DNA from 2 places in the Pseudomonas fluvialis genome. Region 2 is predicted to be linked to the other one. Evidence: predicted binding sites of a transcription regulator. Region 2 holds the regulator's gene; the other holds the start of a gene.
What was found. The regulator FliA, encoded in region 2, starts transcription of late flagellar genes. The targets are predictions, from matches to a motif close to CTAAAGTTTNNNNNNNNNNNGCCGNTAA.
Positions count from the first base shown of each region.

Region 1 (4,985 bases), on a different contig from region 2:
ACATTACCGATCTGCCGCCCTATGAGCGGCCGATCAACATGATGTTCCAGTCCTATGCGCTGTTCCCGCATATGAGTGTGGCGCAGAACATTGCCTTCGGCCTCAAGCAGGACAAGCTGCCACAGGCCGAGATCGATGCGCGCGTGGCGGAGATGCTCAAGCTGGTGCACATGACCCAGTACGCCAAGCGCAAGCCGCACCAGCTGTCCGGCGGCCAGCGTCAGCGCGTGGCCCTGGCCCGCTCGCTGGCCAAGCGCCCCAAGCTGCTGCTGCTCGATGAGCCGATGGGCGCGCTGGACAAGAAGCTGCGCTCGCAGATGCAGCTGGAGCTGGTGGAGATCATCGAGCGGGTCGGCGTGACCTGCGTGATGGTGACCCACGATCAGGAAGAAGCCATGACCATGGCCCAGCGTATCGCCATCATGCACCACGGCTGGATTGCGCAGATCGGCAGCCCGGTGGATATCTACGAGACACCGGCCAGCCGGCTGGTTTGCGAATTCATCGGCAACGTCAACCTGTTCGAAGGGGAGATCACCACCGACGATGCGGACCACGCGATCATCAACTGCCCCCAGTTGGACCAGCCGATCTATATCGGCCATGGTATTTCCACGCGTGCCGAAGACCGGCATCTCACCTATGCCCTGCGCCCGGAAAAACTGCTGATGGCCACCAGCTTGCCGGCTGAGCATGAGCATCCGCAGTACAACTGGTGCGCGGGCCACGTGCACGATATCGCCTACCTGGGCGGCCACTCGGTGTACTTCGTCAAGCTGGGCTCGGGTCAGGTCGTGCAGTGCTTCATCGCCAATGCCGAGCGACGTGGCAAGCGTCCGACCTGGGATGATCCGGTGGTGGTGTACTGGGAAGACGACAGCGGCGTGGTACTGCAATCATGAAACTGAGCAAGCTCAAGCGCTATCTGCCCAAGGGGCGGCATGCGGTGATCGGCGTGCCCTTCGTCTGGCTGTTCCTGTTCTTTCTGCTGCCGTTCTTCATCGTCCTGAAGATCAGCTTTGCCGAAGCAGATGTGGCCATTCCCCCCTATACCGACGTGTTCAGCTGGGCCGATAACCAGCTGACCATCCTGCTCAACTTCGGCAACTACGTATTCCTCAGCGAGGACGCACTGTATCTGGCAGCCTACCTGGGATCGCTGAAGATTGCCTTCGTCAGCACCCTGCTCTGCCTGTTGATCGGCTACCCGATGGCCTATGCCATTGCCCGGGCGCCCAAGGAAATGCAGACCGTCTACCTGTTGCTGATCATGATGCCGACCTGGACGGCCATCCTGATCCGTGTCTACGCCTGGATGGGCATTCTCAGCAATAACGGCCTGCTCAACAGCCTGTTGATGGGCTTGGGACTGATCAGCGAACCGCTGCAGATCCTCAATACCAACCTGGCCGTGTATATCGGCATTGTCTACTCGTACCTGCCGTTCATGGTGTTGCCGCTGTATGCCAACCTGGTCAAGCATGACCAGAGCCTGCTGGAGGCGGCGGCTGATCTCGGTTCGCGCAACTTCAACAGTTTTTGGCGTATCACCGTGCCGCTATCGAAGAACGGCATCATCGCCGGCTGCATGCTGGTGTTCATCCCGGTGGTGGGTGAGTTCGTCATCCCCGAGCTGCTTGGTGGGCCGGAGACGCTGATGATCGGCAAGGTACTGTGGCAGGAGTTCTTCAACAACCGCGACTGGCCGGTGGCATCCGCCCTGGCGGTGGTCATGCTGGCGATCCTGCTGGTGCCGATCATCCTGTTCAACCGTAACCAGGCCAAGGAAATGGAGGGCAGAGCATGACTGCCATGAAGTCGCCGTACCGTAGCCTCGGTTCAACCGGCTCTCAATCCTCACGCCGGGCCAAGGACATGGAGGAGCGCGCATGAAACGCTGGAGCTTCTCCTCCACCATGCTGTGGGTCGGGTTGCTGTTCATCTACCTGCCCATGCTGATCATGGTCATCTACTCGTTCAACGCCTCCAAGCTGGTGACCGTGTGGGGTGGCTGGTCGATGAAGTGGTACTTCGGCCTGCTCGACAACAGCCAGTTGATCGGCTCGGTGTTGCGCTCGCTGGAAGTGGCCCTGTACACGGCTATCGCCGCTACCGCGCTGGGCACCCTGGCAGCCTTCGTGCTGACCCGGGTGACCCGCTTCAAGGGCCGCACGCTGTTCGGCGGCCTGGTCACCGCACCGCTGGTCATGCCGGAAGTGATCACCGGTCTGTCGCTGCTGCTGCTCTTCGTGGCCATGGCGCAACTGATCGGCTGGCCGGCGCAGCGTGGCCTGCTGACCATCTGGATTGCCCACACCACCTTCTGCTCGGCGTATGTCGCGGTGATCGTCTCGGCGCGCCTGCGCGAGCTGGACCTGTCGATCGAGGAAGCGGCCATGGACCTCGGTGCCAAGCCGTGGAAAGTGTTCTTCCTGATCACCATTCCGATGATCGCGCCATCGCTGGCGGCCGGGGCCATGATGTCCTTTGCCCTGTCGCTGGATGACCTGGTGCTGGCCAGCTTCGTGTCCGGCCCTGGTGCCACTACCCTGCCGATGGAGGTGTTCTCTGCCGTGCGTCTGGGGGTCAAGCCGGAGATCAACGCGGTGGCTAGTCTCATCCTGCTCTCGGTTTCGCTGTTCACCTTCGTGGCCTGGTACTTCACCCGGCGCGCCGAGGAGCGCCGCAAGCGCGCTATCCAGCAAGCCATGGCGGAAGAGGCGGTGTGAGTCATGCCGTCCTGGGCGATGCAAGGTCGCCCAGGACTGCTCTACGACTGAGGCAGGGTTCAGTTTGCCGCTGCCTGACCGTTACAGTGGTGTCTATGCTTAGCAGGCCCGGGTGTTGATCGTTGCCGGGCTGCTTGCGTTCCTGGCACTGCGAGGTATCCGATGCGTTCGGCGTTTGTCCGCTACCCCTGGTCCTGCCTGATTCATGCCCTGGCTCTGGCTGGGTTGATGCTGCTTTACCTGCAGTTCCAGTTGCCCTGGTATGTCAGCCTGCCGTCCTACCTGCTGCTGGCCCTGTGGCCCTGGCTCGGGCCCTGGCAGCGTCATGAGGAGGGATGTGTCGAGACGCCGGTACCGGCCGAAGAGGGTGCCCTGCAGCAGCTCAGTCGCAGCCTGTCGCAGAGCACCAGCCGCAATGCCCTGGCGGCCGCGGAACTGGCTTTTATTGCCAAGCAGCTGGCGGTGCGCAGCCAGCAACAGGTGCAGCAGGCCAGCGAGGCCAGTGGTGTGGCCGATCTACTGTCCCAGAGCGGCCTGTTGCAGGCAGATAATGCGGCCACGGCGGCGCGCCAGGTTGAGCAGGTCAGCCAGCAGAGTGATGCGGCCCGTCAGCTGTTGCAGCAGGCCAGCCAGAGCATGCAGCACCTGGCCAGCCAGAGCGGGCAGAGTGAAGGATTGATTGGCGAGCTGACCGAGCGTAGCGGGCAAATTCGTGAGCTCACTGCACGGATCGGCGCGATAGCCAGCCAGACCAACCTGCTGGCGCTGAATGCGGCCATCGAGGCGGCCCGGGCCGGTGACCTGGGGCGTGGCTTCGCCGTGGTGGCGGACGAGGTGCGTAGCCTGGCCGGGCATACCAGCGCTGCCAGTGCCGAGGTGGCCCGCATGAGTGCGGCGATGAGTGAGCAGAGTGCGGCAGTGGCCGCGCATATCCAGGCGCAGGGTAGTGCTTTGTCGCAGGCGGCGCAGGAGGTAGGTGTGGCCAGCCAGCAATTGCTGGAAATAGCCGAGCACGGCCAGGCGCTGCAAGGTGAAGTGGCCGGTATCGCGCAGGCCAGCGCGGATAGCCAGCGGCGCCTGCAGGAACAGGGGGAAAACCTCCGCCTGTTGCGCGAGGACAGCACTGCCAGCCGAACCCAGATCAGCCAGTTGGCCGAGGCGGCGCAGCGCTTGCTGGATGCTGCCGAGCAGAGCAGTGAACAGTTGGCAGCGGTGGCCCTGGATGACTATCACCAGGGCATGCTGGAGCTGGCCGAACAGGCTGCCCGAGCCATCGCAACACGCTTCGAGGCTGATCTGGCGAGTGGTCGGATCAGTGCGGCGGAGCTGTTTGATCGCCAGCTACAAGCAATTCCCGGTAGCCAGCCGACCCGCTTCCACAGTCGTTTCGATGCCTATACCGATGAGGTGCTGCCTGCCTTGCAGGAGCCGTTGCTGGATCGCCATCCGGCGCTGGTCTATGCCATCGCCACGACGCCAGAAGGCTATGTGCCGACCCATAACCAGGCCTTTGCCCAGCCACCAACCGGTGACCTGGCGCAGGATATGCTGCGTTGTCGGAGCAAGCGCCTGTTCAATGACCGAACCGGACGACGCTGCGGCAGCCACCAGCAGCGTCTGCTCCTGCAGACCTACAGCCGCGATACGGGCGAGCTGATGCACGATCTGTCGGTGCCGCTGTGGGTCAACGGGCGTCACTGGGGCGGCGTGCGCCTCGGCTATCGGCCGCAGAGCGCCGGTTAGTTACAAGGCCAGCGGCAGGTTGGGCGGGGCGCTGGCAAAACGTTGCGCCAGGCGTTGCTGGAATTCTGCCGGGTCTTTGACCAGCACCGCCTCGCTCCTGGGTTGCTCCGCAGCCAGCAGACGGGAGAGCCAGAAACGCAGGCAGGCCAGGCGCAGCATGCGCGGCCAGTACGTGACCTCGTCGGTGTGCAGGGGCCGTACAGCGGCATAGCCGGCCAGCAGGGCCTGGCTCAGGGCGTGATCGAGGCTGCCGTCGGCGCGACTGCACCAGTCATTCAGGGCGATGGCCAGGTCGTAAAGCATCGGGCCGCTGCAGGCGTTGTAGAAATCGATAACCCCGGACAGCTGGTTGCCGTCGAACAACACGTTGTCGCGGAACAGATCGGCATGCAGGTTGGCCTGCGGCAGTTCATCCAGCACGCTGGCCAGGCCCGGTAGTTCGGCCAGGCTGTCTTGCAGCAGTGAGCGGGCCTGGCCTGACAGCTGTGGTAGCCGCTGCAGGCCTGCTGCGTG
Region 1 is NZ_PIYS01000018.1:230,248-235,232, reverse strand. Features, by position in the region: gene potA (polyamine ABC transporter ATP-binding protein) at 1-902, shown strand, start outside; gene CW360_RS10845 (ABC transporter permease subunit) at 926-1,807, shown strand; gene CW360_RS10840 (ABC transporter permease subunit) at 1,890-2,729, shown strand; gene CW360_RS10835 (methyl-accepting chemotaxis protein) at 2,892-4,472, shown strand; gene CW360_RS10830 (homoserine kinase) at 4,473-4,985, opposite strand, start outside.
Region 1: the regulator FliA is predicted to act here: its motif matches at 2,787-2,814, upstream of CW360_RS10835 (methyl-accepting chemotaxis protein).

Region 2 (4,985 bases):
ATGAGCTATTGGGCCATGAAGAGGTTCAACAGTTGTTGCAGGTGCTGGCCAAGAGTTCGCCGAAGCTTGCCGAAGAGCTGGTGCCGGGGCTGATTTCCCTGTCCGGGTTGCTCAAAGTGTTGCAGGCGCTGCTGCAGGAGCAGGTGCCGGTGCGTGATATCCGCACCATCGCCGAGGCGATCGCCACTGTGGCGCCGAGGAGTCAAGATCCCGCCGCGATCGTTGGCGCGGTGCGCGTTGCCTTGGCCCGTGCCATCGTGCAAAGCCTTGTGGGGCTTGAGCCGGAGCTGCCGGTGATTACCCTGGAACCAAGGTTGGAACAGTTGTTGCTTAACAGTATGCAGAAGGCCGGACAAGGCAGCGAAGACGGCATCCTTCTTGAGCCGGGTATGGCCGAGAAGCTGCAACGTTCGCTGATCGAAGCCGCGCAGCGCCAGGAAATCCTGGGCAAGCCGGCGATTCTTCTGGTGGCAGGACCGGTTCGGGCGATGCTCTCGCGCTTTGCGCGCATGGCGGTGCCGAACATGCATGTACTGGCCTACCAGGAAATCCCGGACAACAAGCAGGTGACCATCGTAGCTACGGTGGGACAGAACTAATCGAGGGCTCCGCTCATGCAGGTCAAACGTTTCTTCGCCGCCGATATGCGCCAGGCCATGAAGCTGGTGCGCGATGAACTGGGTGCCGATGCCTGCATCCTTGGCAACCGCCGTGTGGCCGGTGGGGTCGAGCTGACCGCGGCGCTGGATGTGCAGATGCCGCCGGCCAGTCAGGCCAATCCACAGCTGGAGCAGGAGCTGCGCGCTACCCAGGCAAAAATTGCTGCGGCGCGTAGCGAGCTGGATAACCGTACTCTGGAAGCTAGCCAGAATGGCCAGCTATTTGCTGCCGCCAACGCAGCTGCGGAACGCAAGCCGGCAGCCATGACGTCGCGTACCAGCACGTCGCCGGCCGACCAGCAGGCCCTGGATGCCATGCGTGCCGAGTTGCACGGCTTGCGTGAGCTGATTGAAGTGCAGTTAGGTTCCATTGCCTGGGGACAGCTGCAGAGTCGCCAACCTCAGCAGGCCAGTCTATGGCGGCGCCTGCAACGCCTGGGGCTGTCTGCTGAGCTGAGCCGTCAGATGCTGGAGCGTGTGGCGCGGATCAACGACCCACGTCAAGCCTGGCGTCTTTTGCTGGCGCACCTGGCGCATGCCATTCGCATTCCCGAGCAGGAAGTGATCGAAGAAGGCGGTCTGGTAGCTCTGGTCGGTCCCGCCGGCATGGGCAAAACCACCACCCTGGCCAAGCTGGCCGCGCGTCATGTGCTCAAGCATGGCCCACAGGGGCTGGCGTTGGTGGGTATGGACAGCTTTCGCATCGGTGCCCATGAGCAACTCAAGACCCTTGGGCGTATTCTCAATGTGCCGGTACTGCAGGTTGATCCTGGGCAGTCGCTGAGCCAGGTGTTGGCGCCGTTGGCGCGCAAGAAGCTGGTGCTGATCGATACGGCAGGCCTGCCGGCTAATGACCCGGCGTTGCGCCTGCAACTGGAGGCGCTGGCCAATCGCGGGTTGAAAGTGAAAAATTTCCTGGTTATGGCGGCTACCAGCCAGGGCCAAGTGCTCAAAGCCGCCTACCATGGATACAAACGTTGTGGTCTGGCGGGTTGCATCATCAGTAAGGTCGATGAGGCAGCCTGCTTGGGAGAGGTTCTGGAGCTGGCCATAGGCCAGCAACTGCCGGTAGCCTATCTCACCGATGGTCCGCGGATTCCGGATGATTTGCAGCTGCCCAAGAGTCATCAGCTGGTTAGTCGTGCGGTCAGCCTGCAGCTGCCGGAAGAACCGAGTGAAGACGTGATGGCAGGCGCTTTTGCCGGCTTGTACCAGCAGTCAACACTGCGCGCCGGGTAATTGACGGCCGGCCCTCTGAGGGTCACAGAAGAAATAGTCAGCGGCCTTTGGCCCTACAAGGTGTGTGGAGAAATGGGCAGTATGCATCCCGTACAGGTAATCGCGGTAACCGGTGGCAAGGGCGGCGTCGGCAAGACCAATGTATCGGTCAATCTGTCGCTGGCGCTGGCCGATCTGGGGCGGCGGGTGATGCTGCTGGACGCCGACCTGGGGTTGGCCAATGTGGATGTACTGCTCGGCCTGACGCCCAAGCGGACCCTGGCTGACGTGATCAATGGCGAGTGCGATCTCAAGGATGTGCTGATCCAGGGGCCGGGAGGCATTCGTATCGTCCCCGCGGCGTCTGGCACGCAAAGCATGGTACAGCTATCGCCCATGCAGCATGCAGGCCTGATCCAGGCCTTCAGCGAGATTGGCGATAACGTCGATGTACTGGTGGTGGATACCGCCGCCGGCATTGGTGACGGCGTTGTCAGCTTCGTGCGTGCGGCGCAAGAGGTGATCGTAGTGGTCTGCGATGAGCCTACCTCGATCACCGACGCCTATGCGTTGATCAAGTTGCTCAATCGCGACTACGGCATGAACCGTTTCCGCGTGCTGGCCAACATGGCCCATAGCCCGCAGGAAGGCCGCAATCTGTTTGCTAAACTGACCAAGGTAACCGATCGCTTTCTCGACGATGTGGCCCTGCAATACCTGGGCGCCGTGCCTTACGACGAGTCGGTCCGCAAGGCTGTGCAGAAACAGCGCGCAGTCTACGAAGCCTTCCCGCGTTCGAAGTGCTCCCTGGCGTTCAAGGCAATTGCCCAGAAGGTCGACAGTTGGCCGCTGCCGGCCAATCCGCGCGGCCATCTGGAGTTTTTTGTCGAGCGTTTGGTGCAGCCTTCGACGGCGGGAACGGCCCTATGACAGCAGCCAGTGGACTTCGTATGTACAGTAAGGCGCAGGCGCAGGACTCACAGCATCAGTTGGTCGAGCGCTATGCGCCGTTGGTCAAGCGCATTGCCTATCACTTGTTGGCCCGACTGCCGGCCAGCGTGCAGGTTGAGGATCTCATGCAGGCCGGCATGATTGGCTTGCTGGAAGCCTCGAAAAAATACGATGGCGGCAAGGGTGCCAGTTTTGAAACTTATGCCGGCATCCGCATTCGTGGCGCCATGCTCGACGAGGTGCGCAAGGGCGACTGGGCGCCCCGCTCGGTACACCGTAATACGCGTATGGTCAGCGAAGCAATTCGTGCCATCGAGGCAAGAACGGGAAGAGACGCTAAAGATCAAGAGGTTGCGGCCGAACTCCAATTGAGTCTTGAAGATTACTACGGCATTCTGAGCGACACGCTGGGCAGCCGCCTGTTCAGTTTCGACGACCTGCTGCAGGACGGCGATCAGGGCGGCAGCCGTGATGATATGGCGCGTAGCCATGGTGGGCCGGGACAGGAATTGGAAGAGGCGCGTTTTCAGCAGGCGTTGAGTGAGGCCATCGGTGCGCTGCCGGAGCGTGAACGCCTGGTGTTGGCCCTGTATTACGATGAAGAATTGAACCTGAAGGAAATCGGCGAAGTGCTGGGGGTCAGCGAATCCCGCGTCAGTCAGCTACATAGCCAATGCGCGGCACGTTTGCGCGCTAGGCTCAGTGAGTGGCGGGCGAGCTGATCAGCCGCCGGTTTTACGAATGAGAGGGCGTATTCCAGGGGAATGCGTTTGAGACTGTACGGAGGTCGACTTGGACAAGAATATGAAAATCCTCATCGTTGACGATTTTTCGACGATGCGACGGATCATCAAGAACCTCTTGCGTGACCTGGGCTTTACCAATACGTCCGAGGCCGACGACGGCACTACGGCGTTGCCCATGTTGCAGAGTGGCAGCTTCGACTTCCTGGTCACCGACTGGAACATGCCCGGTATGACCGGTATCGACCTGTTGCGTGCGGTGCGTGCTGATGAGCGGCTCAAGCATTTGCCGGTGCTCATGGTGACTGCCGAGGCCAAACGCGACCAGATCATCGAAGCGGCGCAGGCCGGGGTGAATGGTTATGTGGTCAAGCCCTTCACCGCCCAGGTGTTGAAAGAAAAAATCGACAAGATTTTCGAGCGGGTCAACGGCTGATGTCTGCCGCGAGGGCACTATGGCGTACAACGAAGCAAATGCGCTTGACCTGGAGTCGACGCTGAAAACACATGCCCGTGAGCTGATCGAGACCCTGGAAATGGGCAATGTCAGCGGTGCGGTCCAGCTTATCCATGAATTGAACCAGGTCCGTGATCGCGGCCTGTACCAGGAAGTCGGCAAGCTCACCCGTGAGCTGCACAACGCCATCGTCAATTTCCAGATCGATCCGGCCTCGCCACATGCTCAGGAAGTGTCGCAGATTGCTGATGCGACGGACCGCTTGGGTTATGTGGTGAAAATGACCGAGAAGGCCGCCAATCGCACCATGGACCTGGTGGAAGAAAGCACGCCCCTGCTTGGCGAAATGAGCCAGGCTGCGCAAGGCCTGCGCAATGACTGGGGGCGCTTCATGCGCCGGGAAATGTCGGCCGAAGAATTTCGTGATCTGGCCAGGCGTGTCGAACAGTTCCTTGGCCAGAGTCAACACAATGCCGACCAGCTCAGTGCCAAGATGAACGATATCCTGCTGGCTCAGGACTATCAGGACCTGACCGGTCAGGTGATCAAGAAAGTCACCGCGCTGGTGGCCGACGTGGAGAACAGCTTGCTCAAACTGGTGTTGATGGCCAGTCACGTCGACCGTTTTGCCGGTATTCATCATGATCGTGAGCAGTTGCGCAGCGAACAAGCACAACAAAAAGAGCCTTCCCGGGGTGAAGGTCCGCAGATCCATGCCGATAAGCGTGAAGACGTGGTGTCCGGTCAGGACGACGTCGATGATCTGCTATCCAGTCTGGGATTCTAGGGAGCACCTGCATGAGCTTCGACGCCGATGAAGAAATCCTCCAGGACTTTCTGGTAGAGGCTGGCGAGATTCTCGAACACTTGTCCGAGCAACTGGTCGAGCTGGAAAGCCGTCCGGATGACATGGACCTGCTCAATGCCATTTTCCGCGGCTTCCACACGGTCAAGGGT
Region 2 is NZ_PIYS01000002.1:110,726-115,710, forward strand. Features, by position in the region: gene flhA (flagellar biosynthesis protein FlhA) at 1-599, shown strand, start outside; gene flhF (flagellar biosynthesis GTPase FlhF) at 615-1,898, shown strand; gene fleN (flagellar synthesis regulator FleN) at 1,971-2,807, shown strand; gene fliA (RNA polymerase sigma factor FliA) at 2,804-3,550, shown strand; gene CW360_RS01215 (chemotaxis response regulator CheY) at 3,633-4,007, shown strand; gene CW360_RS01220 (protein phosphatase CheZ) at 4,027-4,815, shown strand; gene CW360_RS01225 (chemotaxis protein CheA) at 4,827-4,985, shown strand, end outside.